Regions from separate parts of the Gudongella ferriphila genome, predicted to be linked through region 2. Evidence: riboswitches for the same ligand, from Rfam matches in the RefSeq annotation. Region 2 holds a riboswitch; each other region holds the start of a gene.
What was found. A riboswitch is a leader RNA that binds a small molecule or an ion and turns the genes downstream of it on or off. The one in region 2 is predicted to bind cyclic di-GMP.
Positions count from the first base shown of each region.

Region 1: another riboswitch for cyclic di-GMP. It lies ahead of ACKVDP_RS12785 (transglutaminase-like domain-containing protein); the one in region 2 lies ahead of ACKVDP_RS05050 (SpaA isopeptide-forming pilin-related protein).
Region 3: another riboswitch for cyclic di-GMP. It lies ahead of ACKVDP_RS00200 (Flp family type IVb pilin); the one in region 2 lies ahead of ACKVDP_RS05050 (SpaA isopeptide-forming pilin-related protein).

Region 1 covers NZ_JBJXRK010000038.1:1,126-11,881, forward strand. Annotated here, with positions in the region: gene radA (DNA repair protein RadA) at 1-268, opposite strand, end outside; gene ACKVDP_RS12765 (ATP-dependent Clp protease ATP-binding subunit) at 300-2,735, opposite strand; gene ACKVDP_RS12770 (protein arginine kinase) at 2,748-3,764, opposite strand; gene ACKVDP_RS12775 (UvrB/UvrC motif-containing protein) at 3,766-4,245, opposite strand; gene ACKVDP_RS12780 (CtsR family transcriptional regulator) at 4,264-4,719, opposite strand; gene ACKVDP_RS12785 (transglutaminase-like domain-containing protein) at 4,791-5,573, opposite strand; cyclic di-GMP riboswitch class I at 5,588-5,661, opposite strand; gene fusA (elongation factor G) at 5,827-7,896, opposite strand; gene ACKVDP_RS12795 (cytoplasmic protein) at 8,073-8,411, opposite strand; gene ACKVDP_RS12800 (DNA-3-methyladenine glycosylase family protein) at 8,433-9,038, opposite strand; gene ACKVDP_RS12805 (nitrous oxide-stimulated promoter family protein) at 9,119-9,439, shown strand; gene ACKVDP_RS12810 (AI-2E family transporter) at 9,436-10,599, opposite strand; gene ACKVDP_RS12815 (D-cysteine desulfhydrase family protein) at 10,596-10,756, opposite strand, start outside.
Region 2 covers NZ_JBJXRK010000005.1:12,414-23,169, reverse strand. Annotated here, with positions in the region: gene ACKVDP_RS05070 (YvrJ family protein) at 1-3, opposite strand, end outside; gene ACKVDP_RS05065 (DUF2922 domain-containing protein) at 53-271, opposite strand; gene ACKVDP_RS05060 (DUF1659 domain-containing protein) at 306-527, opposite strand; gene ACKVDP_RS05055 (5'-nucleotidase C-terminal domain-containing protein) at 648-2,348, opposite strand; cyclic di-GMP riboswitch class I at 2,494-2,578, shown strand; cyclic di-GMP riboswitch class I at 2,662-2,748, shown strand; gene ACKVDP_RS05050 (SpaA isopeptide-forming pilin-related protein) at 2,917-4,974, shown strand; gene ACKVDP_RS05045 (5'-nucleotidase C-terminal domain-containing protein) at 5,031-7,049, opposite strand; gene ACKVDP_RS05040 (S-layer homology domain-containing protein) at 7,172-9,679, opposite strand; gene ACKVDP_RS05035 (stalk domain-containing protein) at 9,813-10,756, opposite strand, start outside.
Region 3 covers NZ_JBJXRK010000001.1:24,478-35,233, forward strand. Annotated here, with positions in the region: gene ACKVDP_RS00160 (type II secretion system F family protein) at 1-854, opposite strand, end outside; gene ACKVDP_RS00165 (type II secretion system F family protein) at 881-1,840, opposite strand; gene ACKVDP_RS00170 (CpaF family protein) at 1,843-3,213, opposite strand; gene ACKVDP_RS00175 (nucleotide-binding protein) at 3,228-4,403, opposite strand; gene cpaB (Flp pilus assembly protein CpaB) at 4,409-5,152, opposite strand; gene ACKVDP_RS00185 (pilus assembly protein TadG-related protein) at 5,183-6,427, opposite strand; gene ACKVDP_RS00190 (TadE/TadG family type IV pilus assembly protein) at 6,450-6,872, opposite strand; gene ACKVDP_RS00195 (A24 family peptidase) at 6,883-7,425, opposite strand; gene ACKVDP_RS00200 (Flp family type IVb pilin) at 7,578-7,751, opposite strand; cyclic di-GMP riboswitch class II at 7,884-7,967, opposite strand; gene ACKVDP_RS00205 (DMT family transporter) at 8,072-8,941, opposite strand; gene ACKVDP_RS00210 (DUF1893 domain-containing protein) at 8,955-9,386, opposite strand; gene mnmH (tRNA 2-selenouridine(34) synthase MnmH) at 9,538-10,572, shown strand.

The DNA.
Region 1 (10,756 bases), on a different contig from region 2:
GTATGGTGACGGAGTCCTTGATGATTCCGCCACCCATAACCCTGTCAAATTCATTGATGGAGGTTTTTATCCTCTGACTGTTAGTTGCCTGGATCTTGTTCAGTCTTTCTGCAGTGCTTGCGGTTTTCACCTTTCTACCGGAGGAGGTCTCAGCCCTTTCAACTTCCTGAAAGGAGCCGAAGGCGCCACATTCGGGGCACCTTCCCATAAAACCAACCATTTCATATCCACATTCGCTGCATCTGTTAATCTTACTTTTCTTAGCCAATAATTTCTCCTCCCGGGATCTTTGTCATAGATTACGCCTTGTTGAAGGTCAGCTTCTCCCCGTCATACTCCACATTGATCCTCTCATCCTTGGAAACCGTACCCTTAAGGATTTCCTCTGCCAGCTGGTCCTCAATCATCTTTCTTATGGTCCTCTCGAGAGGCCTTGCTCCAAACACAGCATCGAAGCCATGCTTTGAAATATACTTCTTGGTTTCATCTGAAATCTTGATGTTGACCCCAATCTTTTCCATTCGCTTTTCAAGATCCTTAACCATTATATCAACAATCTCCTCCACCTGATCCTCCTTCAGACCGTGGAATACAATAACCTCATCCAGCCTGTTGAGAAACTCAGGTCTAAAGGTCCTTTTAAGCTCCTCTGTTATGATATCCTTCATTCTGTCATACTCTTGAACTTCCTTGTCTTCTGCAGCAGCGAAGCCAAGAACATTCTGTTTCTTTATTGAAGTGGCGCCAGCATTTGAAGTCATGATTATGACTGTATTCTTGAAGTCAACCGTCCTTCCCTTGTTGTCCGTGAGCCTACCGTCATCCAGTATCTGAAGAAGCATGTTGAATACATCAGGATGTGCCTTTTCAATCTCATCGAAAAGAACAACCGAGTATGGCTTTCTTCTGACAGCCTCTGTCAGCTGACCTCCCTCATCATATCCAACATATCCTGGAGGTGAACCAACAAGCCTTGATACGGAATGCTTCTCCATGTACTCACTCATGTCGATCCTGATCATTGCATCCTCTTCACCGAACAGGGCTTCAGCAAGCGCCTTGGCCAGGTGGGTTTTTCCAACCCCCGTAGGACCAACAAAGATAAAGCTTCCAATTGGCTTTCGTGGGTCCTTGAGTCCTACCCTTGCCCTTCTAACTGCCGCTGATACGGCCTTTACAGCCTGGTCCTGTCCAACCACCTTCCTGTGGAGGACCTCTTCAAGCTTTAGGAGCCTCTCGCTTTCCTCGGTGGTCATTCTGCTCACAGGAACTCCTGTCCAGTTTGATACGATTTCAGCTATCTCATCGTATCCCACAACAAGGTTATTCTCCCGCTTTTGCTTCTGCCACTTAATCTTTCTGCTTTCAATCTGTTCCTTAATATCCTTTTCCTTGTCCCTAATGTTGGCAGCCTTCTCAAAGTTCTGGGTGTTGATTGCCTCTTCCTTCTCGTGCTCAAGTTCCTCAAGCCTTTCCTCAAGGTCCTTCAGGTCATCAGGGGCCACATAGGTGTTCACCCTGATTTTGGATGCAGCCTCATCTATCAGGTCAATTGCCTTGTCAGGCAGGAACCTGTCAGCGATGTACCTGTGGGAAAGCTCCGCTGCAGCCTCAAGGGCGTCATCAAGGATCTTGACACCATGATGGGCTTCGTATCTGTCACGGAGTCCCTCAAGAATCTTAATTGTATCCCCGATGTTCGGTTCCTCGACCATTATAGGCTGAAGCCTTCTTTCAAGGGCGGTGTCCTTTTCAATGTGCTTTCTGTACTCGTCTATTGTGGTGGCTCCGATTATCTGGAGCTCTCCTCTTGCCAGGGTTGGCTTAAGGATGTTGGAGGCATCTATCGCACCCTCCGCAGCTCCTGCCCCAACGATTGTGTGGAGCTCATCTATAAAGAGGATGACATCTCCTGCATCCTTCAATTCCTTCATGACGGACTTAAGCCTTTCCTCAAACTCACCTCTGTACTTTGCACCTGCAATCATACCTGGCAGGTCCAGTGTGACAATTCTTTTGTCCTTGATAATTTCAGGAACATCCCCCTCGACTATCTTCTGGGCAAGGCCTTCCGCTATGGCAGTCTTACCTACACCTGGCTCACCAATAAGCACGGGATTGTTCTTGGTTCTTCTGCTCAGTACCTGTACAACCCTTTCAATCTCCTTCATTCTACCGATCACAGGGTCAATCTCACCATCCTGTGCCATTTTGTTAAGGTCTATGCTGTATTTTTCAAGATTTGATTGTCCTTTCTTGTCGTTTTGCTGCTGCTGAGCCTGCTGCTGTTTTGGAGTGGCCTGAGTAAGCTTCTTGGCAACAGATTCCGCAAGCTTGGCAGGGTCAACCCCCATTCTTCTAAGAATGGTTACCGCAATTCCCTCACCTTCTCCAATTAGGCCAAGGATAAGGTGCTCTGTACTTACGTAGTTGTGACCAAGGTTCCTAGCCTCGCTCACAGCAAGCTCAAATATCTTTTTGGTTCTGGGAGTAAATCCAACCAGTTCAACTGTCTCCTCACCCATTCCAACAATGTCATAAACCTGCTTTCTTGCATTGTCCAGGGTCACCCCCATCTCCTTGAGGCTCAAGGCAGCAATCCCCTGTTCCTCCGCTATAAGACCCAGCAGAAGATGCTCTGTTCCCACATAGTTGTGGTTGAACTTCTTAGCCTCCTCCTGGGCAAGTAAAATTGACTTTTGCGCCCTTTCTGTGAATCTACCAAACATTCCCATAATATACCTCCATCATTTGAAATATTCTCTGGTCAGGTCAGCCCTGACCTTGTCTCTCTCCTTCTTGTCCATGGCCCTCTTTTCTGAAACCTGAACGTTTCCCGGCTTAATCCATATCATCAGCCTGATCAGGTCACTGCCCCTGAAATCCCTCAGTATACCGATGTCAGAGCCAAGCTTGACCATTGATATATGCTTCATTGCCTCCTTGGAGGATAATATCCTTGCACTCCTCAAGATTCCCAAGGACCTGTATACCTTATCCTCCAGCTCGGTTTCCTTCTTTTCCACATAGTATATCCTCGTGCTCTTTTCCCTCTTTATAAGCTGCTGTACAACCCTGTTTAGCTTCTCTATTATCTCCTCTTCGGATTCACCGAGGGTAAGCTGATTTGAAACCTGGTAAAGGTCTCCAACCGCCTCTGTCCCCTCGCCATACAGTCCTCTTATTGTAAGCCCTATCTTTCTTAGGGCGTTTATTATGCTGCCAATGTGACCGGTCATTGTAACTCCGGGAAGATGCAGCATCACAGATGCTCTCAGGCCGGTACCGGTGTTTGTGGGGCAGGCTGTAAGATATCCGTACTCCGTGTGGTATGCAAAATCAAGCTTTTCCTCCAGAAGGTCGTCTATCTTGGAACAAAGCTCCCATCCACCCAGAAGGTCCAACCCAGGTAGAAGTGTTTGCAGCCTGATATGATCCTCCTCGTTGATCATAATGGTGACCCGCTCATCATCCCGCATGAAAAAGCAGCCCTTGTCTATTTGTTCCAGAAGTCCAGGGCTTATGATATGATTCTCCATAAACCTTACCCTTTCACGATTTTCCATTTCCCTTAATCGATAAAGCTTGTAATCTCCATCTGGAAACTTCTCATCAACGGCATTGATTATCTCATCTGCGGTTTCCTGGGCCTGTTCCCTTGTGGAATATAGGGGAAAGACCTCTTCCCGAATGTTTCTTGCCACCCTAAGTCTAGTGCTTACAACTACTGGGTCATATTCCTGCGGATCTAGCCAAATTGTCATCCTATTCACCTCTTTTGTCTGAATCCATAATGGTTCTGATTCTCTTTATTTCATCCCGCAGCACAGCAGCTTTCTCATATTCCTCTTGTTTTACCGCTTCCTGAAGCTCCTTGTCCAAGCTGTCGATGTCCTCCTGGTGTCTGACCATTGAGTAGCCTCTCTTGGGTATCTTCCCACTGTGCTTTGTGTGACCGTGTATTCCACGGATGACATTGGAAAGCTCCTTGCCGAATGCGTCATAGCACCTTGAGCACCCAAGCTTTCCAGTGGATCTGAACTTCTCATAGCTCAATCCACAGTTGGGGCATTTTGTATCCACCGTAACTCCCTCAAATAACTTGTGCAAGGGGAAATGCTCCTGAATGTCCTTTTGGATACCGGCTGCACATACCTCACATAGATGATGGTCTTCCATAACTCCGTTTATGATGCTGGTGTAGTGAATCTTAGCTTCCCTATCATTGCAGGATTCGCATTTCATAGTCTGTCACACTCCAATCTATTTAACCAGAACCAGCAGTATGTTCCTTAAGACAGATGCCCTGATTGCATTTCTGTCACCAGGGTCACAATTAAAGGCTCTATCGCTTACAGCAGCCTTTATGATTTCAGCCTCCCTGCCGGAAATAACCTCTTCCTCCTGTAGGGCCACAATGATCTCATGGGCCTTGTTTTCAGTGAGTGATTCCCCAACTATATTCTGAATGATATTGTTAAGGCTAATGTCTTCCTGGAGCTTCACTTTTACAATTTTAATATACCCACCGCCACCTCTTCTACTCTCAATATAGTATCCTTTGTAAGGGGTAAATCTTGTGCTAAGGACATAATTTATTTGTGAGGGGGCGCATTCAAACTGACTTGCAAGCTCATTTCTCTGTATTTCAACCACACCGTCCATCTCATCGATGAGCTCCTTTAGGAACTGTTCGATGATGTTGCTCAATCCAGCCATGTTTATCCCTTCTTTCTGACTTTGACTTTCTTTGTCTTTTACCCAAAAAAATTAAGCCCTAACAGGCTTAATTAATATTCCCTAACTTTTTGGTATTCCATTTCACTCTTGACCATCTTAACAGTCATGTCATTCTGGTAGTACGCAGCATCAAAGGTGGTGTCGATTATGATCCAGCTTCCGTTGATATAGACCTCATTCCATGCGTGATAAACATCTACTCCCGCAGCGTATCCCTTAACCAGCTTGGTTGGGATTCCCTGAGATCTCAAAAGTCCTGCAAAGACCGCCGAGTAATCGTAGCAGATTCCCTGACCGCTTGTTATTGTCTCGTCGATTGAAGGAATGTAGGAATCATTGAGGTAATTGATCTTCTCATAATCGTATTTGATGTTGTTTACCATATAATTGTATGCCTTAAGCATCTTTTGGTAGTCGGAATCAGCATCAGCAAACAACGATGCGGCCAACCCTTCCATCACTGACTGGTCATTCCAATAAACAGGCTGACTTGATGTCAGGTATACATTCTCATTCCACTCTGATATGTTGGTTTCTGATTTTCCAAGAACCTGGTACTTGTTGCCCTCAATATTTTTCAGAAGCTTCACAGTATAGACTCCTTCTCCCAGCTGAAGGGGGATGAACTCCTGTGTGCTGTTCATGCTGTAGAAATACTTCTCAGTACCCTTTTCCACCATGACTCTCATATTGCTTCCGTATGCCAAACTGTTTATCATAAGCTGATTATTGTCTATAGTTGTAACGCCGAAGCTCTCAGCAGCATTTGATGTCCCAATTATTCCAAACAAAAAAACAAATACCAATAAAAGGCTCAATACTCTCCTCTTCACGTGTAAACTCTCCTTTCGGTAGCTGGCTGCCTTTTCAGGCCCTATAGCTTTGCGTCCCTACCTCTCGATAGGTTTGCCTTTGTCGTTTGACAGTACACAAAAAGGGGCTGCCTTCTTGCATTTGTCATACTAATCATTCTTGCTAATATTAATTTACACAATCATTATACCACAATATAATCAACTGTAAACCTTTATTTTGCAATAGTTACATAAATTTTCAGCCCGGTATAAAACCGGGCTGATCAATTGGCTAATTATTCTCTTTTTCAGCTTTTGCCTCAGCAATGATTTTTTCAGCTATCATCTGAGGAACCTCTTCATATCTGACAAATTCCATTGTAAAGCTTCCCCTTGCCTGGGTCATTGCCCTTAAATCGATTGCATATTCAAACATCTCTGCATGTGGGGCCTCCGCTATGATCTTCTGGCTTCCGTCAGCCTGCTGCTCCATACCGAGAATCCTACCTCTACGCTTGTTCATGTCTCCCATGACATCGCCCATGTAGTCCTCAGGTATCTTGACCTCTACCTTTACGATAGGCTCAAGAAGTATTGGCTTTGCCTCTTCCATACCCTTCTTGAAGGCTATGGACGCTGCTATCTTAAATGCCATCTCGTTTGAGTCAACGTCATGATATGAACCATCAAACAGTGTAGCCTTGATGTTTACGACTGGATAGCCTGCAAGAACTCCATGCTCCAGGGATTCTCTTACCCCTTTTTCGACAGCTGGCCAGAAGTTTCTCGGAACTGACCCGCCAAAAATTTCCTCCTGGAATACAAATTCCTCTTCACAAGGCTCAAATCTCATATGGACATCTCCGTACTGACCTGCTCCACCTGACTGTTTCTTGTGCTTACCCTGTACGGTTGCAGTGCCTTTTATTGTCTCCCTGAAGGCGATCTTTGGACTCTTAAGAACCACATCAACTCCAAAATTAGTCTTCAGCTTGTCAACTATTACGGTAAGCTGCATGTTGCCCTGTCCACCAATAAGCAGCTGCTTCGTTTCTGTGTTTCTCTCTATAACAAATGTAGGGTCCTCATCTATCATCTTGTTTAGGGATGTACCGATCTTCTCCTCGTCACCCTTGTTCTTTGGCTCAACTGCCATGAACAGTGTTGGCTGGGGATATTTTATTGTCTCATAAAGTGTCTGATTGTTCTTGTCACAAAGGGTGTCACCGGTTTGGGTGTAGGCAAGCTTTGATGTTGCTCCAATGTCCCCTGCCATAATCTCTGAAATCTCCACCTGGTTCTTACCTCTAAGAATGAACAACCCACCTAGCTTCTCCGCCTTTTCCTTGGTTGAGTTATACACTTCAGTATCCTTTGTGAGCTTTCCTGAAACAACCTTGAACAAGGTAAGCTTTCCAACGAAGGGGTCAACAATGGTCTTGAAAACAACTGCTGAGAAGGGCTCGTTTACATCAACCTTTCTGATTATCTCCTCTCCATCCTTGGTTCCCTTTACGCTTCCAACATCTGCTGGAGACGGAATGTATCTTTGGATAAGGTCAAGAAGGAAATCAACCCCCATTGCCTTTTCTGCACAGCCGACAACAAGTGGTACCAGGGTTCCGTTTGAAACGCTTCCCCTTATTCCCCTCGTTATCTCCTCCTGGGTGAACTCTTCACCCTCAAAGTACTTCTCCATAAGCGCCTCTTCGGAAAGTGCTATCCTTTCCATGAACAACTCTCTATATTCATCAACCTTTGACTTTTGGGCATCGTTTAGAGGAACTTCCTTCCTGTTCTTTCCATCGTATTCATAAGCAACTTCATCTATAAGATTTGCAAAGCCATTGAAACCCTCTCCAGTTGTGTTGGGGTATGCAAAGGGAACTATCTTGTCCCCAAATTGGCCTATCAGATCCTCAAGCAACTTATCAAAGTTGATATTTTCCTTGTCCATTTTATTTACGAATATGATTCGCGGTGTGTCGTACTTCTCAAGGTTCTTCCATGCCTTCTCTGTCCCTACCTCAATTCCCGAGGAAGCGTCCACAAGAAGCACTGAACCTTCACTTGCTCTTTTAGCTCCATACATTTCACCGATAAAATCGAAATATCCTGGTGTATCCAGTATATTGAATTTGGTATTATTCCATTCTACCGGGATAACTGCTGTTCCGATTGAGACGTGTCTGGCAATCTCCTGCTTGTCAAAATCTGACATTGTGTTCCCGTCTGTAACCTTTCCCTGTCTTGTAGTCACACCTGTTGCAAATAGCATTGCTTCTGTTAAAGTGGTCTTACCATTACTGCTGTGCCCGAGTAGGGCTACATTTCTGATCTTTTCCGTTGAATACGCTTTCAAGATACATTCCCCCTAACTAGAATTTTAAAAGATATGATAACCTTTTCAATTACTGCAATTTTCAAACAAGTTTAAATTCTACACCTATTCATTATAACATGAATCTTTTGTTTAATCAAAATATATTTGAGGTCAAAAAAGCACCCCAAAGGGGCGCTTTATGGCGTTTTCTCGGTTTATAGGGTAATGATTTCGTACCCATCCTTTATGTAGTCCTCCATGGCCGGATGACCTTCAAGATTTCCTTTTATTGGTATCCCTACAGTCTCGTTGAACTCCAGAACTCCCAGCTTTGCAGAGCACGCCTTGCAGATGCAGTCAAACAAACCCATTTCCTTTGCCTTGAGGTATGGCTTGTTCTCACCCTTTTCAAGCTTGTCTATCAGGGTGACTGCCTCGCCCTCCATTATGATCTTTACAGGATATCCCTTCTTGTGCAGGTCCATGGCATTGAGTACCAGGTGCATAAAGCACATCTCATCTCCTCTGAATGCGAAAAATGCAATCTTTCTCATGTTATTTCCTCCTTTCAAACATCACTGATTTGAAGCTTCCTCCCAAAGATAAAGTGATGCAACGGTTCCGTATGGGGTGAACAGCTCCCTGAAATGGGGATGCAGGTCTTTTTTGATCTCCTCCAAGCCGTAAGCCCTCTGAAGTCCCCGCCTGATTCCCAAATCATCGAAGCTTAGGACATCCTTCCTCCCAAAGGAGAAGATTAGCATCATCTCCGCAGTCCACCTTCCAACACCCTTCAAGCCAACCAGGCTTTTTATTATTTCCTCATCTGGAAGTTCCTTGAGCGCTTCAAAGTCAACAGCTCCGTTCAGAACAGCTTCAACTATACCCTTGATATACCCTGCCTTCCTAAAGGATACTCCGCATTCCTGAATCTCCTCCAGGCTTAGTCCACCTATGCTGTTCACAGATAGCTCACCAGCCCGTTGGACCAGTCTCCCTTCCACAGTCTCAGCAGCTTTTGTGGAGATCTGTTGACTTATTATGCTTCCAACAAGGGCTGAAAAGGGGTCGGAATTGACCTCCCTTTCTATATGCCCGTGCTTTTCAATCAAGCTCTTCATAACCCTATCTCTAGCTGCCAAATATTCCTTTTCCTGTTTTCCGTACTTGAAATATTCCATCCCCTACTCCTTCTATATTCAATTTAGGCTGCCAAAATGCTATAATAACCATATATCCACAATCCAAGGAGGCTTTCACCATGGAAAAATTCACTGCTGGCAAGAAAATCACAAGAGAAAAGGAAATAGTAGCCCTTATGATTGACCTCTACTATAAAGGCAGCCAAAACTCCCTGTCAAAGGAAGAATACCTTGACCTTAAGGACTACTGCCTAAAAAAGCTTGATTCCTGCGTCTTTGGTGAAGACAAGAGCTTCTGTTCCTCCTGTAATATCCACTGCTATGATAAGGATTACAGGGAAAAAATCCGTTCCGTCATGAGATACTCAGCACCCAGGATGCTCTTTTATCATCCAATAATCATGCTAAGTCACATGAAGACCTCCCTAAAAAGATCCTAGAAGTATTCTCTGGTCTCTATTGGAAGACCCTTCTTTGCCAACCGTCTTTCCACATTGTCCTTTATTATGGAGTAGACAAACACGAAAAGGGGTACTCCAATGATCAGTCCTATGAAGCCCAATAGCTTTCCTGCCACAAGAAGTGAGAACAATATCCAAAATGCTGATATCCCAAGGGAATCACCAAGGATCTTTGGCCCCAGGATATTGCCATCAAACTGCTGAAGCAATATGACAATCACTATAAACCAAAGTGCCTGAATAGGTGAAACAATTGCTATAATGAAAACTCCCGGAACCGCTCCGATAAATGGCCCAAAGAATGGGATAATGTTTGTAACCCCAATGATAAAGGAGACAAGAATTGGAAATGGCATTTGGAATATCATAAGGATAATGTAGGTCAAAATCCCTATGATAAAGGAATCCAGGATTTTCCCGCTCAGAAACCTTCCAAAAATTGTATCGGCCCTTCTTGCAAGCTCCAAGGTCCTGTTCGCCCTGGGTCCATGGAAAATGGAGTAGGTCACCTTTCTTCCAAGAGCCCTGAACCTGTCCTTGTCAAAGAGCAGATAAACGGAAACTATTATACCTATTGCTATGTTCCAGATGCTTGCAAGGACCAGGCCTACGATACTTCCTATAACCGGAATAAGACCTGTCACAAATCCCAAAGTGTTGTCAAGCACTCCATTCCACCAGTCAACAATATACTGGAGATAATCCTCCCTGATATGGAGACCCTCAATCTGTTCTATCACCCACATTGAAATGCTGTCGAAGTTATCTGTGACCAGGGTCACAAGCCTTGCAACAGATGCAATAAGCTGGGGTATTACAATTATTGCAAAAAGGTATCCAATTGTACCCACTATGGCGTAGGTAAATATTATTCCAATGGCCCTTTTAAGCCTTGGCATATTGACTTTTTTCATCAATGGATTTGTAATCACCTTTTCAATTATCTCAAGGATGAAATTGAAGAGGTAGGCCATCACTGCACCTATTATTATCGGCTGCAAGGACCCAAGAAACGTCGACACCTTTTCACTAAATACTGCAATATCAGAGGCGATCAGATAGAAGACTATGCTTAGGCAAATAACAACCAGGGAATATGCAGCTATTGTAAGGTATCTAACATTCCATTCAATCTTCATATTCTGCCTCTCACCTCCCGTGTCCAGCCAAAGATTCCCCCTGTATGTATAAACAGGATGTTTCCATACTTATCCAGATTTCCCGCTTTGATCTCCTGAACCAATCCATACATTGCTTTTCCAGTGTATACCGGATCCAGGACCAGGCCTTCAAGTC
Region 2 (10,756 bases):
CACCTCTTCACCCCCTTGCTGGATATGGAAAAAGGGCCCTGAGGCCCTATTTCTAAACTGTCATCTCATCAACTGTAGTGGTTACAACCCTTGCTCCCACTTTTTCGACCAAATCGCCGTTTCTAGACTGAAAAATCCCAGCACCAAGAAGTGTATCCATTACTGCAAAAACCTCCATGTCCGTAATATCAGCTCTTGGTTCATTGATGCTGATCCTGTAATTCTTGTTCTGATCATCCAGAAAGTCCATTTCTAGCTTTGTCTTTACCATCCTTTCACCCCCTTGTTAGAAAAGCCTACGTTTACTAAACATTTGTGATTACAGATTCCTCCACCTTCTTGACCTTCATAAGTGGAAGCTCCTGCAGTCCTGCCAATGCCTCTCCAGATGCATGGATATTGTCATCCGTAGCATCCAGCTTGACATTGCTGTAGGATTTTGAAGAAATCCTCTGTTTGCCGTCTACCATCCCGGCATCCAGCTCAAGCTTCAAGGTTCTCTTTTCCGCCATAACTTCTATCGCCATTGTCTCACCTCCCTTCTACCTATTACATTGCATAAGGGAGGAAAATGTACCTATGCAGATTCAAAAAAAGACAAAAAAATTAGAGGGGCTCTCGCCCCTCAGATATACTATGGTTGTTTTCTATTGTGGTATCATTATAATCTGGCCTGGGAAGATCAGATGTGGATTTGCAAGGCTGTTATACTCTGCAAGAACTCTCCAGTCCACTCCATATGCTCTACCAATCTTGGACAACCAGTCTCCTGACTTAACTGTATAGGCTATGTCAGCTGGTGCTGGCTCGGGAGTCTCAACCAATGGAAGGGCAACTATTCTGCCTTCTATTGCCGGGCTTACCTCAGGATTAGCTCTTAGATAAGCTTCAAGAACCTCTGAAAGAAGACCTGAGTATGCAAGGATTTCCTTGCCTTCGAACATTGTGTAGCCGTCTCCACCTGCAGCAAGGAAGTCATTTGTTACCAGTGTATAGGTTGCTTCCATGTCAACAGGCTCTTCACCTATCATAAGCTGGGTTATTCTTGATCCCACCTCCTGGTTTGGATCAAAGATATAGCTCATTCCACTTACATGTGGGAAGTGTCCAGCTGTAGCAGGGTAGTCCTTGACTCCATGCTCCAAAGCTGCCATAAGCTCTGCTCCGGTCACTTCAATGTTTGTTAATACATTTGTGAATGGGAATGCAGTCAATACATCACCTAGGGTAATATCTCCCGCTTCAATGCTTGCCCTGATTCCACCACCATTTGTAAGGGCAACATCCGCTCCTGATGCAACTATCATGGCATCGGTGATAAGATTACCCAGGTTTGTTTCACCTGATCTAACATTGTCTCTCAGACCGTCAAGGGCTACAGTAGTGCTTCCTACTACCTCCTCCTGCATCTCCTCGATTGGTGCAGTGGTTTCCTCAATCAATCCAGCTATATACTCATCTGCCACAAGCCCCTTAAGGTCTTCATACGGATGTTGGGTCGATTCGAATACCGGTACTCCATCAACCATGGATACCTTTACAACTCCAATGTGGCTCAAATAGTTTCCAGCCTGTACAATATATGCACCATTTCTCTCCTCGCCTGTAACATGATGGCTGTGACCATCCACTATAAGGTCTATGCCTTCAACATTGTCTGCCAGGGTGTAGGCTGTGTCAACTGACGATCCGTCAATCCCAAGGTGTATAAGTGCGACTATAAGGTCAACCTCCATCTCGGTAAGAGCCTCAACAGCTGCATTTCCCGTCTCGATAACATCAGCGAACTCTATTCCTATTGTATTGTTGGGATGTGACTTTGTCTTGGTCCCCTCGGTGGCTATACCGAACACTCCAACTCTCATTCCATTCTCCATCTCATATACCATGTATGGGTCAAAGTCTGAGGTTCCGTCTTCCTTGACCACATTGGCCCCGAGAATGTCGAACTCGGCCATTGCCTTAAGTTCAAGCAGTCTTTCGTAGCCAAAGTTGAAATCATGGTTACCTGGTACCATTGCATCGAATTCCATGGCATTCATCACCTCTACAACCGCCTCCCCCTCAGTCAGGTTGGCAGGGATCGTACCGTGGAATGAGTCTCCTGCATGAAGCAACAGAAGGTTTGGATTCTCTTCCTTCAATCCATCCAGGAAGGTCTTCATCTTTGGATAACCCAATGTGCCGTCAAAATCATTCTCTTCAAGTCTTCCATGTACATCATTAACATGGACAATCGTCAGGGTCTCATGTCCGTCAGCGAATGAAGCCGTGGCTGGCATTATCATCAGACCAAGAACCAGTACAAATGACATTACCATACCGATGATTCTTTTGTTTCTCAACATTGTCTCTCCTCCTTTAATTTATCTTTTTAATGCGCAATAACTATATACCCCTGATGACAACGTTTTACCAACCTTTTTAAATATATGTTTTAATAATATGTTTGTTTAGCCATTTAAATAGGTGGTATAAATAGGTAAAGAGAGAAACATAAAAAGGCAAACCTTGTGAAAGCAGGGGGCGCAAAGCTCGAAGTCTACAGCCATCTGGCTATGATAGTTCAGCTGCTATGTGAAAGCATGGCAGCTTTTCGTATTCAATCAGGAAATAATTGTAAGTGTTGGGATGTATTTGCCAAATCAATATTAAGCCTACAGCATACAAAGGCAAACCTGTCGAAAGTCAGGGGCGCAAAGCTTGAAGTCTACAGCCCACATCGGGTATGGCCGTTCAGCTGCTATGTTAATCCATAGCGGCTTTTTGTTTGGATAACTATAAGGAGATGAAGCCTATGGGAAATGAACTGTTGAATTAAGAAGACATAAATATTTCAAGCAACACCACTGCATGCACAAGCGATACATAGACTCACAAGCGTAGAGTCTAAAAACAAGAAAAGGAGTGAGAATAATGATGAGAAAGTATAGCAAGCTGCTTACGTTTCTAATAGCTTTCTCGATGATACTGAGCATGCATGTATCCTTTGCTGTGCCGGAGTATATTGATTATGAGGGCAATGACAGCTACACCTACAAGGAAAATTCAAACAAATCCAGTACTTGGTATTTTGATGAGGATGGCAATAATGTTGATGGTCCTACGGACTACTGGGTTAAGTTCAAGGTATCTGGAGATGAGCTAAGCTTTGAGACCAATAATCTGTCACTTGATCTGGTTTCCATAAAAGGAGGCCCCATGTACAGAGTTTACACAAACTTGGGATCAAGTGAATCTGGGCTTACAGCACCCTTGAATGAAAATGGAAATGAACCCTACGAACCCTATGGAATATCCCATTATTCATTCGAACTGGATGAGATTATCCCACCTCCTCCACCAGAGAAGGCTGATGTGAGAGTGGAGAAATCCATTGATGACATGGAAGATGAAGAGAGCCTTGCAGGATTTAAGTTTGTATTACAGCAAAATGATGAAACAAAATATGGCCCTGTCACAACTAACAGTAGTGGATATGCACTGTTTGAGGATGTTGAGCCAGGCACCTACGATGTAGTCGAGCTTCTTACAAATGATCAGAAGGAAATCTACACTCCTGAAAAGGATGTAACCGTAACTGTTGAAGAAGATGAAGAAGGACTTGTAAGGATTGGCTTTGAAAACAGCAAGGTTCCTGAAGATGAAGAACTTGGAAGCCTTATTGTTCACAAGAGAATCATGAAGGAAAATGGAAGCATAGTTGGAGCCCTTGACGGCGGTAAGTTTACAGTAAGACTGACTGGTCCAAATGATTATGACGAAGAGAAAACCATCAACGAACCAGACGAAAATGGTGAGCATGTAGTATTTGATGATCTTCCATTTGGAACCTATACACTTTCAGAAACAAAGATTGATCATGAAGGTAAAACTTACGGAGATCCAATCTTTGCCACATCAGGAAACAAGAACTATACTGTCTTAAATGATTTTGATGGTTTGGTCTACAAGGACACAGTAACAATTGAAATTGAATCTACTGGACAGGAAGTAATCTGGTTGATAAATGTTTTGGAAGAAGCACCACCACCTCCTCCTGAACTAGGAGAAATAGAGATATCCAAAGCATTGGTTGACGAGGAAGGCGAAGAAATAACTGATGACAACACCAATTTCACATTCAAGATTGAAATAAAGGTTGCAAATGATGATGAAGGATTTGATTGGGTTGAAATCGATGAAAGTCCTATTATCCTAAAAGGTGGAGAATTTGAAAAACTAACAGATTTACCACTAGGTGAATATAGGATTACAGAAATAAATATTCCAGATGGATATATGCTTCATGAGGATACTGACAATCCACAAACAACCACTCTTGAAACTAATGGGGATGTGGATGAAGTAATGTTCACAAATGTAAGAGAGGACGATACTCCTCCACCTCCTGAGCTAGGAGAAATCGAAGTAACCAAAGTCGTTCAGAACAGATTTGGAAACGGGATTAGCAGCAGCACAAGATTCTACTTCGAACTTCAAATGTTCAATGATGATGAAGAGTGGGAGGTAAAGGAAGAAAAATCAATCCTTGGCAATGGAACCGTTACCTTTGATGATCTTGAGGATGGTCTCTACAGAGTTAGGGAGGTCAGAATCAACAGTGACTTCAGACTTTTCTCAAACAATAATCTTGAGGTGGAGGTTGAAGATGCTTCCTCCGAGGAAGTTGAATTTATCAACAGACTCCGTCCACCACAGGATGACGAGGATGATGACAGACCACCTAGACCTAGACCAGAGCCTGAAGAAGAGGAAGAGGAAATAATTACCGAGGTATTGCCAGAAACAACAGTTGTCCCAGAACCTGAACCAGAAATAGTTGTTGAAGAAGAACCAGAAGTTGAGGTTGTGGAAGAAGTAACACCACTTGCAACACTTCCAAGAACTGGAGCTTCCGACCCAGCAGTATTTGCAGGATTTGGAGCAGCTTTCATGGCACTGGGATTGTTTCTTAAGAAGAAAAGATTTTAACTAGGAGCACTCAATAGGAGGTTTCCCTCGAGGGAAACCTCCTTTTATTGTAATTATTAGTTTCTTGGTATCATAATCTTCTGTCCCGGGAAGATCAGATTTGGGTTTGAAAGTTCATTGTACTCAGCCAATACCTTCCAGTCAACACCATAAGCCATTCCAATCTTGGACAGCCAGTCCCCAGGCTTGACTATATACTCAATATCATCCTTTGGTGGTTCAGGTGTAGGCTCTGGAACCGGTTCAGGTGCAGGCTCCATCGGGGCAACTTCAATTCCATACTCGGCTAGAACCTCATCTGGAATCAAGCCCTGCATTATCATATCATCCGCATTTATCGCCTTGGCATTGTAGCTTCTTCCATCCTCTGATACAGGAAGCTCAAGATTTCCAGCCTTTATCTCTTCAATAAGATATGGTCTTAGAGGATGATCAAGATCAGCACCTACAACCTCCCAGTTGTTGTCAACCACTGGTGCAATAGGGGTGTTTTCAGCAATATAATCTGCAATATAGCTTCTAAGTGATTTTGGATCAGACTCAAAATATGGCTCTCCACTGATGATTCCCATACTCTTCAGGCCACCGTATCTGTAGTTGTTTATGGCAAGCTTAAGTGTATCCTCTGGCATTACAGGCTCACCTTCAAACATGAGGTCAACTATCCTCTCGCCAGCGGGCTTTGTTATATCCACCTTGTAGTCCACTCCCTGGAACATGTCGTAGTTGTAGCCCCTTATGTTGGGGTTGAAGCTTATGTTGATGTCACCAGGTGCATAGGTGTTGTAGTAGCTTGCTGACCACTCCATGTAATCCTTCAATTCTGCCCCTGTTACCTCAATACCGATAAGAGTATTGGGATACTTGTAGATCTCAAATATGTCGGCGTAGGTTACATCCCCCATTCTCAGATTTGAATTCTGGCTGAAAAGTGCTGCTCCTGCAACATCCGCTCCTGTGGCCTCAAGCTGTGCGATATTAATCAGGTCCATTACACCTGTATCTCTTATCTGCGCCTCTGGAATTCCAGGAATTTCAGATGGAGGTGCAAAATCCTCCTCTACCTGTCCTATTACATCCACAAGGAAATCTAGTGTGTTCTGATGGTACTCAGCTGCATATTCCCTCAGCTCTTCACTTGCTGTATACTCCGCAACATCAATTACCTGAACTCTGCTGTCATCAATAATCCATACATCGTCCTCCATAGCAAGGTCAAAGTCAAATCTCACTACCTGTCTTCCTGCATCCCTTGCGGCTCCTACAAGTGTGTTTCCAACCTTCTGGCTTTCAGTGACATGTGCATGTCCCGTAAGTACTCCTGCTATCTCAGGATATTTTTCCACGAAAATCTCCGCTCCATCCCCAGAGCCTTCATACTCCTCCTCATAGCCTATGTGTGAGGTTACAAATATTAGGTCTGCTCCCTCATCCTTCATCATTTCAATATGCTCTCCCACTGAATCGGCAGGATAAATGAATTCCAGCTCCGTTACCTTTGGTCCGTCCCATCTTGGGATGTTTGGATTTGTAATTCCAAGGATTCCAACCTTTACTCCGGCAATCTCCTTGATTACATAAGGAATACCAGTCAAGTAATCACCGCTGTGGGAATATTTCACATTTGCTCCAAGTATTGGGAATTCTGCCTCATCAACAATCTTGTCAACCAGGTCAAGTCCGAAGTTGAACTCGTGGTTTCCAAGAACCATTGCGTCATACCCCATGAAGTTCATCACATCAATAACCGGATGTGCAAGGTCCAATCTTGTGTTGTACAGGTCGTCTGAAAGGATTGTACCTTGAACGGTGTCACCGTTGTCCACCAGCAATGTGTTTGGATTTTCCTCCCTGATTGCCTGAATGACCGAGTATACCTTTGCCATTCCCCTGTCCTCAACATCCACACCATCCTCGTAGGAATAGTTGTAGATATTTGCATGCAAGTCGGTTGTTCCCACAATGGTTATGGTGACTTCATGCCCATCTGCAAAAGCCCCGGCGGGCATTACAAAGGCACTGAGAACCATTACCAAAGCAAGGGCAATGCTAAGTAGCTTTTTGTTGAAATACATCAAAACATTCCTCCTTATACATAGTTTATTGGCCTACACTATAATTCTACCCCTACTGCAAGAATTAAACATTTAACAAGAAAAAAGATGGAGCAAAAGCTCCACCTCCTTCTCTATATCATCTACCTTACAAATATTATCTCAACCTCAATATCAATCTCAGGGTTGAAGACAACTGAAACCGTGTCACCGGACCTTACCGAAGAGTCTCCAAACACCATGTAATCAGGTGCAAGCCAGAACTCCTCGCCATCAAGTGATATTCTCTCATTTCTTGTGCTTATTGATGTCACCTCAAATCTCACACTGTCAGAATCCAAAAGAACATTTGCAGCAATTACCTTCCCATCCTCAAGAACAAGCTCAACAAGCTCATCTGTGCTCATTGAGGGAAGAACTGCAAAATCAGCCACATCAAAATCCACTGAATCCCCTTCTGCGTTCGTTCCAGTGATCTCATCGTCCCTTGAAGGGTTGAATGCGTACTCAAGCAGGAGTATCTCAACATCCACAAATTCATCATCAAGCACGAAGTCAGTGAACACTATTGTGTGGGCGGTACTGTCTGAACTTCCAACAGAAATTTTATTTCCAAGGTTCATATCTGTAATGTCCTTGTTTGTGATCACAAGAGCCCTCAGTTCACTATCGCTGTCTATTGTATCCATAAGTTCCCTTATTGATATATTGTCAATTCTGGTGGCAACATCAGCCTCCGTATTTACAATAAACACGTTTGTTTTTGAGGTGAAGTCATAGATTTTGGATTCAGTTGCAATTGTCATTCTGCTCTGATCAATCTCAAGCCTACCCCTTGAGTCCTTCAGGACATTCTCAGCGTTTGCTTCAATATATTCTGGTGTAGCTATCCTTACCAACCTGTCAATCAGGCTTCCATCATAAATGAGGTATCCCACTGATCCTCTTGTAAAATCGTCAAGTCCAGCAGATCCGGAAGGGTTTCGTCTAAGCAGCACTGAGAAGTTGTCCGTTCTGTAGCTTTCCTCGCTTCCATCCATAAGAAGTACATCCAGGTCTCTTGTTCCAGAGTCACTTACAAGAATCATCTTTTCTGATACTTCAATTTGTCCACTTATAAGCTGAAGAGAGTCATTTACATCCAGCAAGAACCTAACCTCATCATCCTCAAGAAATATCAGATCATCAGCTGCATTGATGTCCATCAGTGTAAAGAAGTTGGACCCATTAATGGTATAGACAGGTCTCTTGTTGTTAGTAGCCCTTATCTGGAATAACTCATCGTCGATCTCCACGTAGAATACATCACTTGACTCCCTGATTCTCTCGTATTCACCAGTAAACTCTCCATCTGTCCTTACAATGGCATAGCCATCGTATACATGAACCACATCTCCCGCTTTAACCTCTGACAGCTCCATTTCAAAGAAGTCGCCAGCCTCAAACCCAACTACATGATCCAGGAAATATGAATCTTCATCTGCTGATGGGTAATCAGTCCATACCATTATCTCTTCCCCATCATCCTCAACATCAATTACAGGTGCAATGTCTTCAAACATATATGCCTCAATGAAGAAAACAACATCTCCCTTGACTGTTACCCTTGCAAACTCAGCTACAAAGGCGCCATCCAAGGTTCCGTCTGAGCTGTCATTATCCTCAACATAATCAAGATAATCGTATGCCTCCTCGTTCAGGTAGACACCATAAAGCTGCTCAATAGACCTAGATGAGCTGGCTTCCTCAATAACATCAAAGTAGTCACCGGTACTTAGCATAATCTCAAGGTCCATGGCTGCAAATGGACCGGTGTAGTAATCATAGCTACCATCAACTACAGCACCAACAAGGTTGTCATCCTTGTCAATTGTTACATCGACAACCTTTCCAAGGAGCATTTCCGGATCCATGCCACTTGTCAGAAGAAGTGTCACTTCATCATCCTTCTCAAATCTCAATTCTGCCTCAGGAGAATTTGTTCCCTCACCAAGAATTACCACAGCCACTTCATTTTCATCCAGGTTTCCGACTCTTTCATTTTCCACAACTATAGCCTTGTAGACCTCTCTCTCGGCCATCAGTCTCTTCATAACGGTATTGTACACCATCTCAAAGACCTTTTCCCTGGTGGCAGCAGCATTGTAGTTGCTGTCTGGAACTGTCACTCCTTGTGTTATGCCCTGCTCAATAGCTTCGATAATGTATGGAGTTGCCCACTGTTCGCCGGTAAATCCAGTTGTATTAACCTCTGCTTCTGTTGTCCTTACAAGAATTGTTATGATCTCCGCATAGGAGATATTCCTGTCAGGTCCGAAGGTTCCATCAGGATAACCGTTAACATACTGCATGCTTGTAGAGTAGTTGATGTACCCGTTTGCCCAATGGCTCAATGGTACATCTGAGAATGCGCAAGGTATTCCCTTAAGCAACTCCGATGCTGACTCTGCATCAAGTGCCCTTGCAACCATGGCTGCAACCTCAGATCTCCTGATTGGGTCATTAAGCCTGTAGCCTCCTGCATCCCCCAATACAAGTCCTTCCTCAATAAGCCAGTCCACCTTCTGGTTCCCTGTCTGTGCGCTTACAAATCCAAATGATCCAAGAACCATTACCAGTGCCAGCACCAGGGATAATATCTTTTTGTTCATAATATCAATCCTCCTTTATCTATACATCACAGTTCTAATATACCCATTCAACTGACAAGTTATCAGATATGAGTCATTGTAAGTACATAAATTAGAAATGCCTGGAAATATTTCCAGGCATTTCTAATAATTATTAATTTTTAAAAGTATCTAATGTTTTTTCTGTGTCATTATCGATTATTAATCCATCTATAGTTGCTTTTGGGAAATCATACTCAACATCGTAAATTATATCATCCATTAGGTCCTCTTGATCTCCAGAACTTAATCTATCCCAGTCTCTCTTATAAACGAACACATCAAGAAATATTGTTCCTGTAGTCGATCCATATGCTTTTATTTCTTCTATACCTCCAAATCCAACATATTCATCCTCAAGATAATCTACTAAATCACTTAAAGTTGTACTGGAAGTACTTGATGATTTACTTATTGAAACTACGCCTCTTGAGCTCACAGTAAATGTTGCCAACTTGCTATCATCAAAGTCATCTTCAACATATCCCTCAATATCTGCATCAGGGAACTGATCCAATACATCGTCTACCATTTTTTGGATTGTTGACTTAACATCACCATCATCATAAGCATTTTTCCAGTAATCTACAGCTGCATTGGTATTAAGATTTACATAAACTCGTATTTCAATATCATCCGTCTTGCCTTTAAGGATAATCTCATCAATGCTCACATTTCTTGTGAACCTTGTATAGTCATCATTCAAATCTTTTTGCATATCATCGAGGCTATATGATGATTTTTCCTCCAACTTCGCTTCCAATTCAGCTATTCTAGCCTGGAGAATCAGAATCTCATACTGAGCTGAGGGATCCACTCCACTCCCTGTGATGTCAATCCTGTAGGTCTGTGGATTAAAACTAACCTCATACCCAAGCATCTGGCTTATTCCCCTTAGCGGTACATAGGTTGTTCCCTCGTAGATGAACGGCTCAATTACCTTGCCATTTACGTCTGTTGCCTGCTTATACTGATTGTTTACAAAGATTGTAACATTTCTGTACTGAGCTTCAATGGTCTTGCCCATCCAAGCTGCAAAGCCTGTTGTTGAGAATGCCA
Region 3 (10,756 bases), on a different contig from region 2:
GCAGGAAACATTAAAAATACCAATGGAAAAAGCATCTTTATTGGAACCTTCATCGCAGCTTCTTCAGCCCTTTGTCTTCTTTTTTGTCTCATTGATGTTGATTGTACCCTCAACATATTTGCTATATTGCTACCCAATTGCTCGGACTGTATAACAGCTGTAATAAAGGATGATATATCATCTACACCTGTCCTCTTATATATTCCCCTTAAGGCATCCTCTCTCCGTCTTCCCTTGTTTATTTCATCAATGGCTCTGTTGATTTCATCTGAAAGAGGTCCAGGCATCTTTTCCGTCGTTCTCTTAAGTGCCATATCAAAGCCAAGGCCTGCCTCAACTGAAACAAATATCAGGTCCAGCATATCCGGAAGACTTTTCTGTATCTTGGCTCTTCTGGCTCTTGCCTTAATGTTAAGGATATAGTAGGGAAGAATAAAGCCTGCAAGGGCAAGTAGAATTATCATAAGAATATTCACTTCAATACCTGTTGCCTGTAGCAATAGGTAGTAAAAAGCGGGAAGTATGATCGCAACCATAAACATCATTGAAACCAATCTGTTTACATTGATATTTCCAGGAGAACCGGCCTGGATTATTGTCCTTTCCATTGCTTTGCTGATTCCCTGTGGAGTTGTCCGTCCAAGTAATGCTGTGAACTTCTGGTAGGCAGGCTTGATGATCCTTTCCTTGAAAGGCTCCTGAAGAACGGATTCATCCGTTGGGTCAACAAAGTCCTGCTCCAATTCGTGCAGTCTGCCCTTTACCTTTTCCCTGCGCTTAAATGCAAACCCATAAATAATCTGTACAAGGTATGCCACAAATGCTATGACTGATAAATATGCAAGTATCATCATAAGATCACCTTCTTGTCCCATTTTATCTAGATCTCAATATCCGCAAGCCTCATCATAATAAATGCTCCTACTATCTGGAAGAATATGGCCAGAACTACAAGTATAATTCCTATTGTACTCTGGAAAAGCTCCATAATATAATCAGGATTGAAAATACTTATAATAATAGCAAAAGCAAATGGCAACATAGATATTAGTATCGCAGAGACTCTACTTTGGGCAGTTAAAGTTTTTATCTCTCCCCTAATTCTCATTCTGTCCCTTATTGTTGCTGCAATTGTATCAAGAATCTCAGCCAGATTTCCTCCGACCTTACGCTGGATGATCAGGGCTGTTACAAACATGTCTATATCCTCATCATCGGTCCTGTTTGAAAAGTCCATAAGGGCATCGTCAAGAGTTTTTCCGATTGAATTGTCCCTGATGATCCTCAGGAACTCATCCCTTATTGGTGATTCCATTTCCGTTGCAGCCACATTCATGGCCTGAATAAAGCTAAATCCTGCCCTAAGACCGTTTGAAAGTATTGTCAAAGACTCAGGCAATTGAGAGTTCAGCTGCCTCATCCTCTTTTTCTTTGTATTTGTAACTACAACATCAGGAATTCTAAATCCCAGAAGAAAGCCTGCAAGACCGATAAACCACATTCTGGTCAATAGAAACAAGAAGAGACCCAAACCAGCCGCCACCAGGAGTGAAAGTCCAAGGAATTCCTCAACCCTCATAAAGATGTATGCCTGCTGGAGCTTGGTCTTCTTATCCTCCATGTATGACTTCCTTGATACCGCCCTTCCAACACCTCCGATTGTCCTTAGGACAAATTCCTTGAAGGTTATGTCCTCTTCCTCTCCAACCTCCTCCTCGTCAGCCAGGTACATGTCCATTCTGTTGGCGACCTTTAGCTTTTTATTGAAAAGAAGGGAATAGAGTCCGAGAAAAATAAAAAGCACTGTAAGAAATCCCAAAATAAATATAAGATAAATCATGGCTATAACCTCCTGTCAGTGTTAAAAACAGATGCAGGTATTGTTTCGCCATAGGCCTTCAATTTTTCCATAAACTTTGGCACGATTCCAGTTGGAACGTGTCTACCCAATACATTGCCACCCTCGTCAAAGCCCTCCTGCTTGAAGATGTAGAGATCCTGAAGGGTTATTGTATCCGCTTCCATCCCTACAATCTCTGTGATTTTCATTACTTTTCTGGTACCGTCTGTCATCCTTGCAACAAATACAATAAGGTTGATTGCCGAGGACACTTGTTCACGGATGGCCCTTGATGGAAGATCCATTCCAGACATCATTACCATTGTTTCAAGCCTCCCAAGGGTATCCCTGGGGCTGTTGGCATGTATTGTCGTAATAGACCCGTCATGACCTGTGTTCATGGCCTGGAGCATGTCCAGTGCCTCTCCTCCCCTGACCTCACCGACGATTATCCTGTCAGGTCTCATCCTAAGTGAGTTGATCACAAGGTCCCTGATTGCCACGTGTCCCTTGCCCTCAATGTTTGGAGGTCTGCTTTCAAGGGATACAACATGGTCCTTCTGCAGCTGAAGCTCCGCTGCATCCTCTATTGTAACTATACGCTCATTGTTCGGTATGAAGTTTGATATTACATTAAGGAGGGTTGTCTTACCGCTACCGGTACCTCCTGCAACGATGATGTTGATCCTTCCCCTTACACAGGCCTTTATTAGCTTTGCAATATCAGCCGTCAGGGTACCCATGGTTATCAGGTCCTCCAGGTTGTAGGGCTCAACTGCAAACTTACGGATCGTGATGGTAGGTCCCTTGATTGACAAGGGAGGTATTATAACATTCACACGGGATCCGTCTGGAAGTCTGGCATCAACCATTGGAGAGCTTTCATCCACCCTCCGTCCAAGTGGGGAAATAATCTTGTCAATTGTATGCATAATATGGGTGTCGTCCCTGAAGGAGACCTCCGTTCTTGTTATTTTCCCCTTACGCTCAACAAACACATCCTGGGGAGAGTTCACCATAATCTCTGTTACTGTGGGGTCGTTTATAAGGGGGGTGATTGGACCGTAGCCGAAAACCTCATCCATCACATAGCCTGCAACCCTCTGCTTGTCCCCGAAGGAAAGATTACGCTTGGACTCCACAAGAATATCATTTATTATCTTGTTTGTATCGTCAAGAACCTGCTTTTTAAAGAGCTTGTCCTCTGTATTTACAGTTCCTGAAATGGTTTCGATGACCCTGGAAAGTGTCTCCGTGGCTATCTCCTCCAGCTCCTTCCGCTTTCGGAGCAATATCTCCCCCGTTCCCTGGTCATGTGCTGTCTGTTCTCCATTTTGCTTTAAATTCTTGAAGTTAAAGGAACCGTTTCCCATGGTATCACCTCCGGCTAGCTATGGCCATTTCCTCCTAAATCAGTGTTGATCTTCTTTGCCAGTGAAAGAAAGCCCTTGCTCACTGGACTTCTTGGTTTTGAAATCACCACCGGCGTCCCGCTGTTCAGGGACAAGACCGCCAGCTTGTAATCCGCATCTATTACAGAGTAGAGACTCTGACCCAGGGTGCTTTCAACATCCTTGGTCTTGATCTGACTTGATGCATCCGCTCTGTTTAATAGAATCTTTATCTTGTTCTTTGGAAAGTTCAGTTCATGCAGGGTCAAAATCGACGCCTTAATATTTCTCAGTGTTGAAATTTCAGGTGTTGTAACCATCAGCAGGACATCCGCAAATTGGAATGCTGGATTTACAGGCTCATAGAACCTGGCTGGCATATCAACCACCACATAATCAAATGCTCCCCTAAGGGCCTTCAAAATTATCTCTATATGCTCAGCTGTTATAAATTCATTGATCTGAGGCTTTGCATTTGCTGGAAGAACCTTGATTCCCGACTCGTGGGGAATCAGATATGATTCTATAATATCCTGGTCGATGTTTCTAATATCATCAACTATGTCCATGATTGTAAACCTTGGCACAAGATTAAGTGCAAGTACAGTGTTTCCAAAATCCAGGTCCAGATCCACAAGGCAGACCCGCTTTTCATTGCCCTTAGAAAGTGCAATGGCAAGGTTTGTTGAAATAAAGGTCTTTCCAACCCCTCCCTTGGTGCTGAATACGGTTATGACATTGCCGTTTGTGGCTCGTCTTCTTCTTGTAGGAGTTGTTTCCCTGTGGACAACCTCCTTGTCCTTCACAAGCTCAAAGGACCTGTAAATGGAATCCACAAGCTTGGATGAAGTGAACGGGGAGATTATTACATCCTTGGCGCCAACAAATATTGCGCGGTACATTGTATCCTCAAGAAGCTGGGTTTCAACCAGAACCACTGCTATTTCCGGGTATTCCTTGGATAAAAAGTCCGTAAACTCATATCTGTCAAAATCAACGTTTGTACCAATAAGGACAACATTGGGATATTTCTCGCCAATATAGTAATTTGCCTCCTCTGTTGTAGTGGCATCCCCCACCAGATTGACGTAGTCAACCTTAGCCAGGGTTTCCGTTACCAGGTCCTTGTCATCACTGCTCTTTTCTATCAATAGTACCTTTATTTTATCCAAGTATCTCACCTCACTCTAAAGGTTTCAAAGTTGTCGCTTCCATAATGGTCAAGCTCGTTGATCTGGTTGTCAACAGGATTCCTTAGTGTCAGATGGAAGCTTCCGTTTAGTGTAGCCCATGCAACCACCTCAGCCTGCTCCGGATTTACAAGTATTGTTAGGGAGTTTGGCTGCTGCACTGTATTTTCTTCTGTAGGTGCGCTTCTTCCTCCTACTGCCACAACCTCAATATTTTGCAGCTGGGTGTAGGTCATCTGTACATTTTCCTCTTCCTCTTCGCCTTCCACTTCAACCTCAAATTCATAGGTTGCCAGGATATCCACCCTGTCACCTTTCTGAACGTAGTTGGCCACTCCGATGATTTCGTTGACAGGTATTGTCATTGCCCTCATGTTTTCAGGTATCCAGTAGGAAAGTCCAACATCACCCTCCTCCATTGCTACCCTTCCCGAAAGAATCTGTTCACCTGAAATGATTTCGGTCCTTGTTATGGCTCCAACCACCTGTTCCAGGTCTGTTACAGCATCAGGATGAACTCCTTCTGATGGAACGGATGACATTTGAACCATCTCAGCAGTAATCCTAACGTGCTCAGGTATTGCAGTTGTAGCTGTAACCACATCAGAATAAGAGGTTGCAGCCACCTCCTGGGGATCCACCCTGAGGGACTGAATATACCTGTTTAAGAAAAATATTGTGATAATGCCAAGGAGTACCCCAATCAGGAGTACCTTTTTATTCACTTTCATAGACTGCACCTCTTTCTTTGTAGTTTATTCTTATTCAACTAGCCAACTCTGAAGGACTTCCTCCCAGTAACCATCATTTGAATTAATGTCATCGACTTTGTCAAAGATTTTATTTATTCTGCCCGTAAGCCTCGGGTCCATTCCAGTTTTGAACTCCAGATTCATATTAACAACATGTAACACTAGATACTCGGTGAAATTCCCAGCGACATCTGGTCCATCAGCTTCCCATTTACCTCCCTTTAATGCTCCTGGAAGTATGGCAAAGATATATGCCTGACCTCCATTATCTTTAATATATTTATCCAATGGTCCATCCTTAGCTCCTACATTGCTTATAAAACCTGTCTCAGCCTGGATTTCATCTATTTCTCCCTTAAATCCATTATCAATTATACTCCTAAGCTCAGCTGCTCCGGGATTTTCAAGATCAATAAAACCAAAACTACCAGTCATACTGTTTGTACCAAATAATATATCAAACAATACATCTGGATCATCATCTATCATCATCTGAAGAACATCCCTATAAACATTTATATCTGTTTGTAGCAGTTGCTCAACGCTCCATTCGGGGTATCTGTCATTAGGATTGGTCTCATCATCGGGAATTGAGAAATCTTTTCCCCCCTGCTCAACATATATGACAGCTGTTGGATACTTATCAAGCAGGAAATTCTTTACGTCGCTCTTTAAGATCCCAGGTCTATGACCAAACTCATAATTTAGCTCATGCTTATTGTCCTTGAACAACTCATAGAAATCATCCTTGTTTTGTAAATCATCAGCTATCACTTTATAGAAGATTTCTTCCCATCCTATCAGTCCAAGAGGCAATACATCTTTATGTCCGGGTATCCAAATAGATGTTCTTGTTGCTTTTGCTTTTGCTGTAACTAGCTTGCTATTAAATCCAAAAAACCTCATAAAATAGACATCATGGTTCTTATTAACTATGGTCTCAACAAATTTATCATCAACAATATATGCATCAATATCATCCTTGTCCATACCGTGATCTTCAGCATATATTCCAGCTACTTCTTTAACTTTTGGGTCTCCCCCATCGATAACCCATGTGCCTGCAAGAGCTGCAGCATCGGCTACATTTTGAGCTTGTCTTCTTTGAACATAGAGATTCCCCATATCTACAGAAAAAGCACCAAATCCAAGAAGTACTGCCATGAAAACTGCAACCATCACCATTGCTTGACCTTCAATATCACTAAATAACGATTTAATTCTATTGAATAGTATATGATTTTTCCTAAACATGTTTTCATCTCCCTAAACTCATCTAATTTTCTCTAAAACCTTCTACCATCATTACTGAAGTCTTGGAAACTGTATAAAATCCATCTTCAAAATAGCGTTCCATCATAGGTACTATAATTGGAACTTTTCCCTCAACCGTTACACTTAACGACTGTCCATTAACGAAAACACCATTAGCTGGATCGATTGTAATCTCGCCTTTTTCCAAGTAGGGTGAATCATCAAATGCATTATCAATACTTAGAATCATTTTATTCTTATCCTTTTCAACAATTCCAATTCTAGCTCCCTCTCTAGCGGCATTGCTGACAGCAACATATCCACCGTATATTATTCCAGACTGAATTATGCCCATCAAAAGAAGTAATAGTACGGGTAGGATTAAAGCAAATTCAACTAAAGATTGACCTTGTTCATCTCTTTTAAATTTCCAAAAATCAAACATCCAACTCACCTCATATAAAATAAGAAATTACTGCCCCAATCCCTATGGCCACTCCATAGGGGATGTATCTCTTCTCCCAGTCTACCTGGGTTTTAAGAAGCCAGTTGTTAACTCGTTTCAACAGATCACTGTTGAAGGTCAATGTAATAATAAAAATAATCGGTTTTAGTATAATTGCAACAACTCTTTTTAATGTTATCCACAGCTTCTTTTCCTTGATAAGTATTAGTATTACAATAACTCCGCCTGCAAGTCCTGTGTAGACAGTTGTATAAAGAACAAATCTCCAACCTTTTAGTGCTCCTATTGCAGCCATTAGTTTTACATCTCCACCACCCATTCCTCCAAGGATATAGGGTACCAGGAAAACTCCTAATCCTACCAGAAACCCAAGTCCGCTAAACTTCAATCCTGCATATCCATCAAATACTGTATATGTCAATAAACCCCAAAGTATTACTGGTATTGTAATAAAATTGGGGATTCTTTTCGAAGTAACATCATGATACGATGAAACTGTCACTAATATTAATAGCAAAGTCGTATTTAACATTTAATTCACCGTTCTCCATTTATCCGTATTATCAAGTGAAATAAACACTCATTTGTCATACTCTTCGAGATTTAACCACAACAGCAAAGCAACTTTTCTTGCTGTTGTGGTTTTTATTTCAACTATACTAAACTAATAATTTGAGATATATTCTATCCACCTGGCAAACTTGGATCCCATAACTCTGAAAACCATTCACTTAACGCTCCCCCAAATGCTGCTAATCCAACAAGAACAACCAAAGCAACGGCAAATATTATCAATCCATACTCAGCCATTCCCTGTCCTTCTTCATCCTTCCAAAGTCTCATCATAAGATTCATCATCATTTTTCCTCCTTTTCATGTAATTATCTCCACTACCTATGTTCTTTCCCGTACAATTCAAATCCTTAACCATCGTTCACTTCATCCAACCACCCCACTAAAGTATTGTGGTCTAAAAAAGACCAAAACAATTTTTGTCCCGGTCGGTTACGTCACTGGCTCCCTATTAAGAAGACGTCCAAATAATCTTAATAGATCGAGGCCCCCAAATAAAACATGTATAATTACTTATGATTATAATACCCCGCTACTGTGGTTGTAAACGGGGTCTCAGTTTTATATGGATTTTATTTCAATTTTATTTCAGTTTTATGAAAATTTTATTCAATTTGATGGTTAACAGATTTACGGACCTCGATTTGATTCATTTTGTTTGCCAAAAGGCTTCTGGCAATGACAGTGCCAAGTACAATCGCCCCTCCAAGCAGAGATACAGGTCCTGGTCTTTCCCCTACAATAAGAAACACCCAGATTGGGTTTAGGATCGGTTCAAGAAACATAATCAGAATGGCTTCAAGGGCCGTCAGATGCTTGACTGCAAGGGAATAGAAAATATAGGCTATGCCCACCTGGAAGGTTCCAAGAACAAACAATCCTACAATATCCCCAGTTGTATATGACAATCCGATCAAGAATGGAATTCCCACTACAGCTGTTATCAAATGACCAAGAAGTGTTGTCTCCACAGGCTTTTCATCCTTCTGGAACCTCAGTGAAATTGTAACTCCTGCAAGGGCAACCCCGCTTCCGATTGCTACCATGTTTCCTGCCCAGTTTCCTCCAGATACATCATCCAGGAAGAAGAGGACCATTCCTATTGCAACAGAAAAAATTGCAGCAATGTCATACCAGCGAATCCTTTCCTTAAGAATCCAGACGCTAAGAATAGCAACCCAGATTGGTGCTGTAAACTGAAGTATTATGGCATTTGCTGCTGTTGTAAGCTTGTTTGCGATAACAAAAGCAGTGATCATTGTAGAGTAGCATAGGGCTCCAGAAACCTGGGCCTTGGAAAAGGTGAATTTTGGCTTTCTTACATACAGCCATACCACCGCTGCTGAAAAGATTGCCCGGCCTCCTGCTATTGTCATGGGAGGAAGATCAATGAACTTGATTATTATCCCACCTGTACTTAAAAGGGTGGCTGCTATGACAATATATGTTATTGCTCTTAATCTGTCCCCATTCATCAGTCTACCACCTTTATTTTTTCATGCCCACAATCACAAAAAACTCCTCTATTCCCTCTATTAGGTCACCCACGCCTTGGACATTTCTTGATATTGTCTCGATTGGGCACATTCCGTCCTTATCCCTGTTTAGTATATGAGGAACCTTTTTCCCGTACTCCAGTGCTATTCCCTTCTGGTTGAAAATCTCCAAGGCCGGCTCAGATATTAGGTCTGTGTAGATTCCTCTAATCCTACCCTCAGCAAGAAGCATGGCAGCTGCCTTTCCTGTTATCCTGTCTGACACAAAGGCTCCCTCAAGGTCCTCAAAGCTCTCTGTATAGACATCATAAATAGGCTTGATGCCTCTGTCCGTTGATTGTGCTACAACTTTTCCGTTATTATATACAACCATTTTCAGGTCATTCTTTTCCATATGGTCTTTTGCTATTTTGATTCCTTCCAACTTTTCATCTCCTCCATTATGTTCTTCATATATTCTACATCAATAGGGTTAAATATGAAACAGTTTTCCCCAGATACTTTACTATTTCCTCCCACTTCCTATATAATAGGATATTATGTACAAAAAGAATATCCGAAAGATGAGGTAGATTATGTATCCTGATATATCATACAGCGAGCTGGAAGAAAAACTGAAAACCGATGAATATGTTCTAATAGATGTACGGACCCCAGATGAGTATGCCCAGGAGACCATTCCTGGAGCAATCAATGTTCCCCTGTTCTCCAACGAGGAAAGGGCCATTGTGGGAACAGCCTACAAGCAACTGTCCGTTGATGAGGCCAAGATGATCGGTGTGGAGGCAGTGGCCAAAAGGCTTCCTGACATGTTCAAGACACTGCTTGAAATCAACAAGAAGCACAAGCATCTTGTGTTTTTCTGTGCAAGGGGAGGCTTCAGGAGCGGAAGTGTTGTGGCTTTCCTGCAGAGCCTTCATATAAGTGCATTGAAGCTTCAGGGTGGCTACAAGGCCTACAGGGCATATGTGAACGAAAGGCTGCCTGAGGTTGCAAAGGATATTGAATTGATTGTACTTTACGGAAACACCGGCACAGGCAAGACCCAGGTCCTTGAGGCACTTAAGGCCAAAGGTGCTGATGTGTTGGACCTTGAGGGCTGTGCAAACCACAGGGGCTCAACTCTTGGAGCTGTTGGATTAGGTGAGCCCAATACCCAGAAGATGTTTGAGGCCCTGCTGTATGAGGAGCTGAAGGACAGGAAGGGAAATCTGGTCTTTACTGAGGGAGAAAGCAAGAGAATCGGCCGCTCAGTAATTCCCGATTATATCTTTGAGAAGATCCGTAGCGGAATCCATGTTGAGATTACAGCTCCAATGGATATCCGGGTTGAGAACATCGTAGGAGATTATGTTTATGAAACGGACCACGAGCTGATTGAGGCTCTTAATCACCTTAGAAAGAGACTCGGTAACGATAGAATTGACCAGTTTATTGAGCTGGTAAGGCAGAATGATTACCGGTCTGTTGCAAGAGACCTTATGATTGAATACTATGATCCCATGTATGAGCATAATCCCAAGAATTATGTTTTTCATGTTGAGAACCAGGAGCCGGAAAAGAGTGCGGAAATACTTATAAACAAGTTTATAGTCGAAAGTGGAAAGTAGAAAGTTGAAGGGTAAGGTAATAAGTAAGAGGTAATATCTAAGAGGCAAATGAACATTGAAAATTGAACACTGAACAATAGATAAAAAATCTAAAAACTAATATCTCATAATCAAGTATTTTTGCTTAGTCAAACAGTGGTTCAGTTAAGGATGAAATCAGTAAGATTAAGGTAAAAGATTAGCA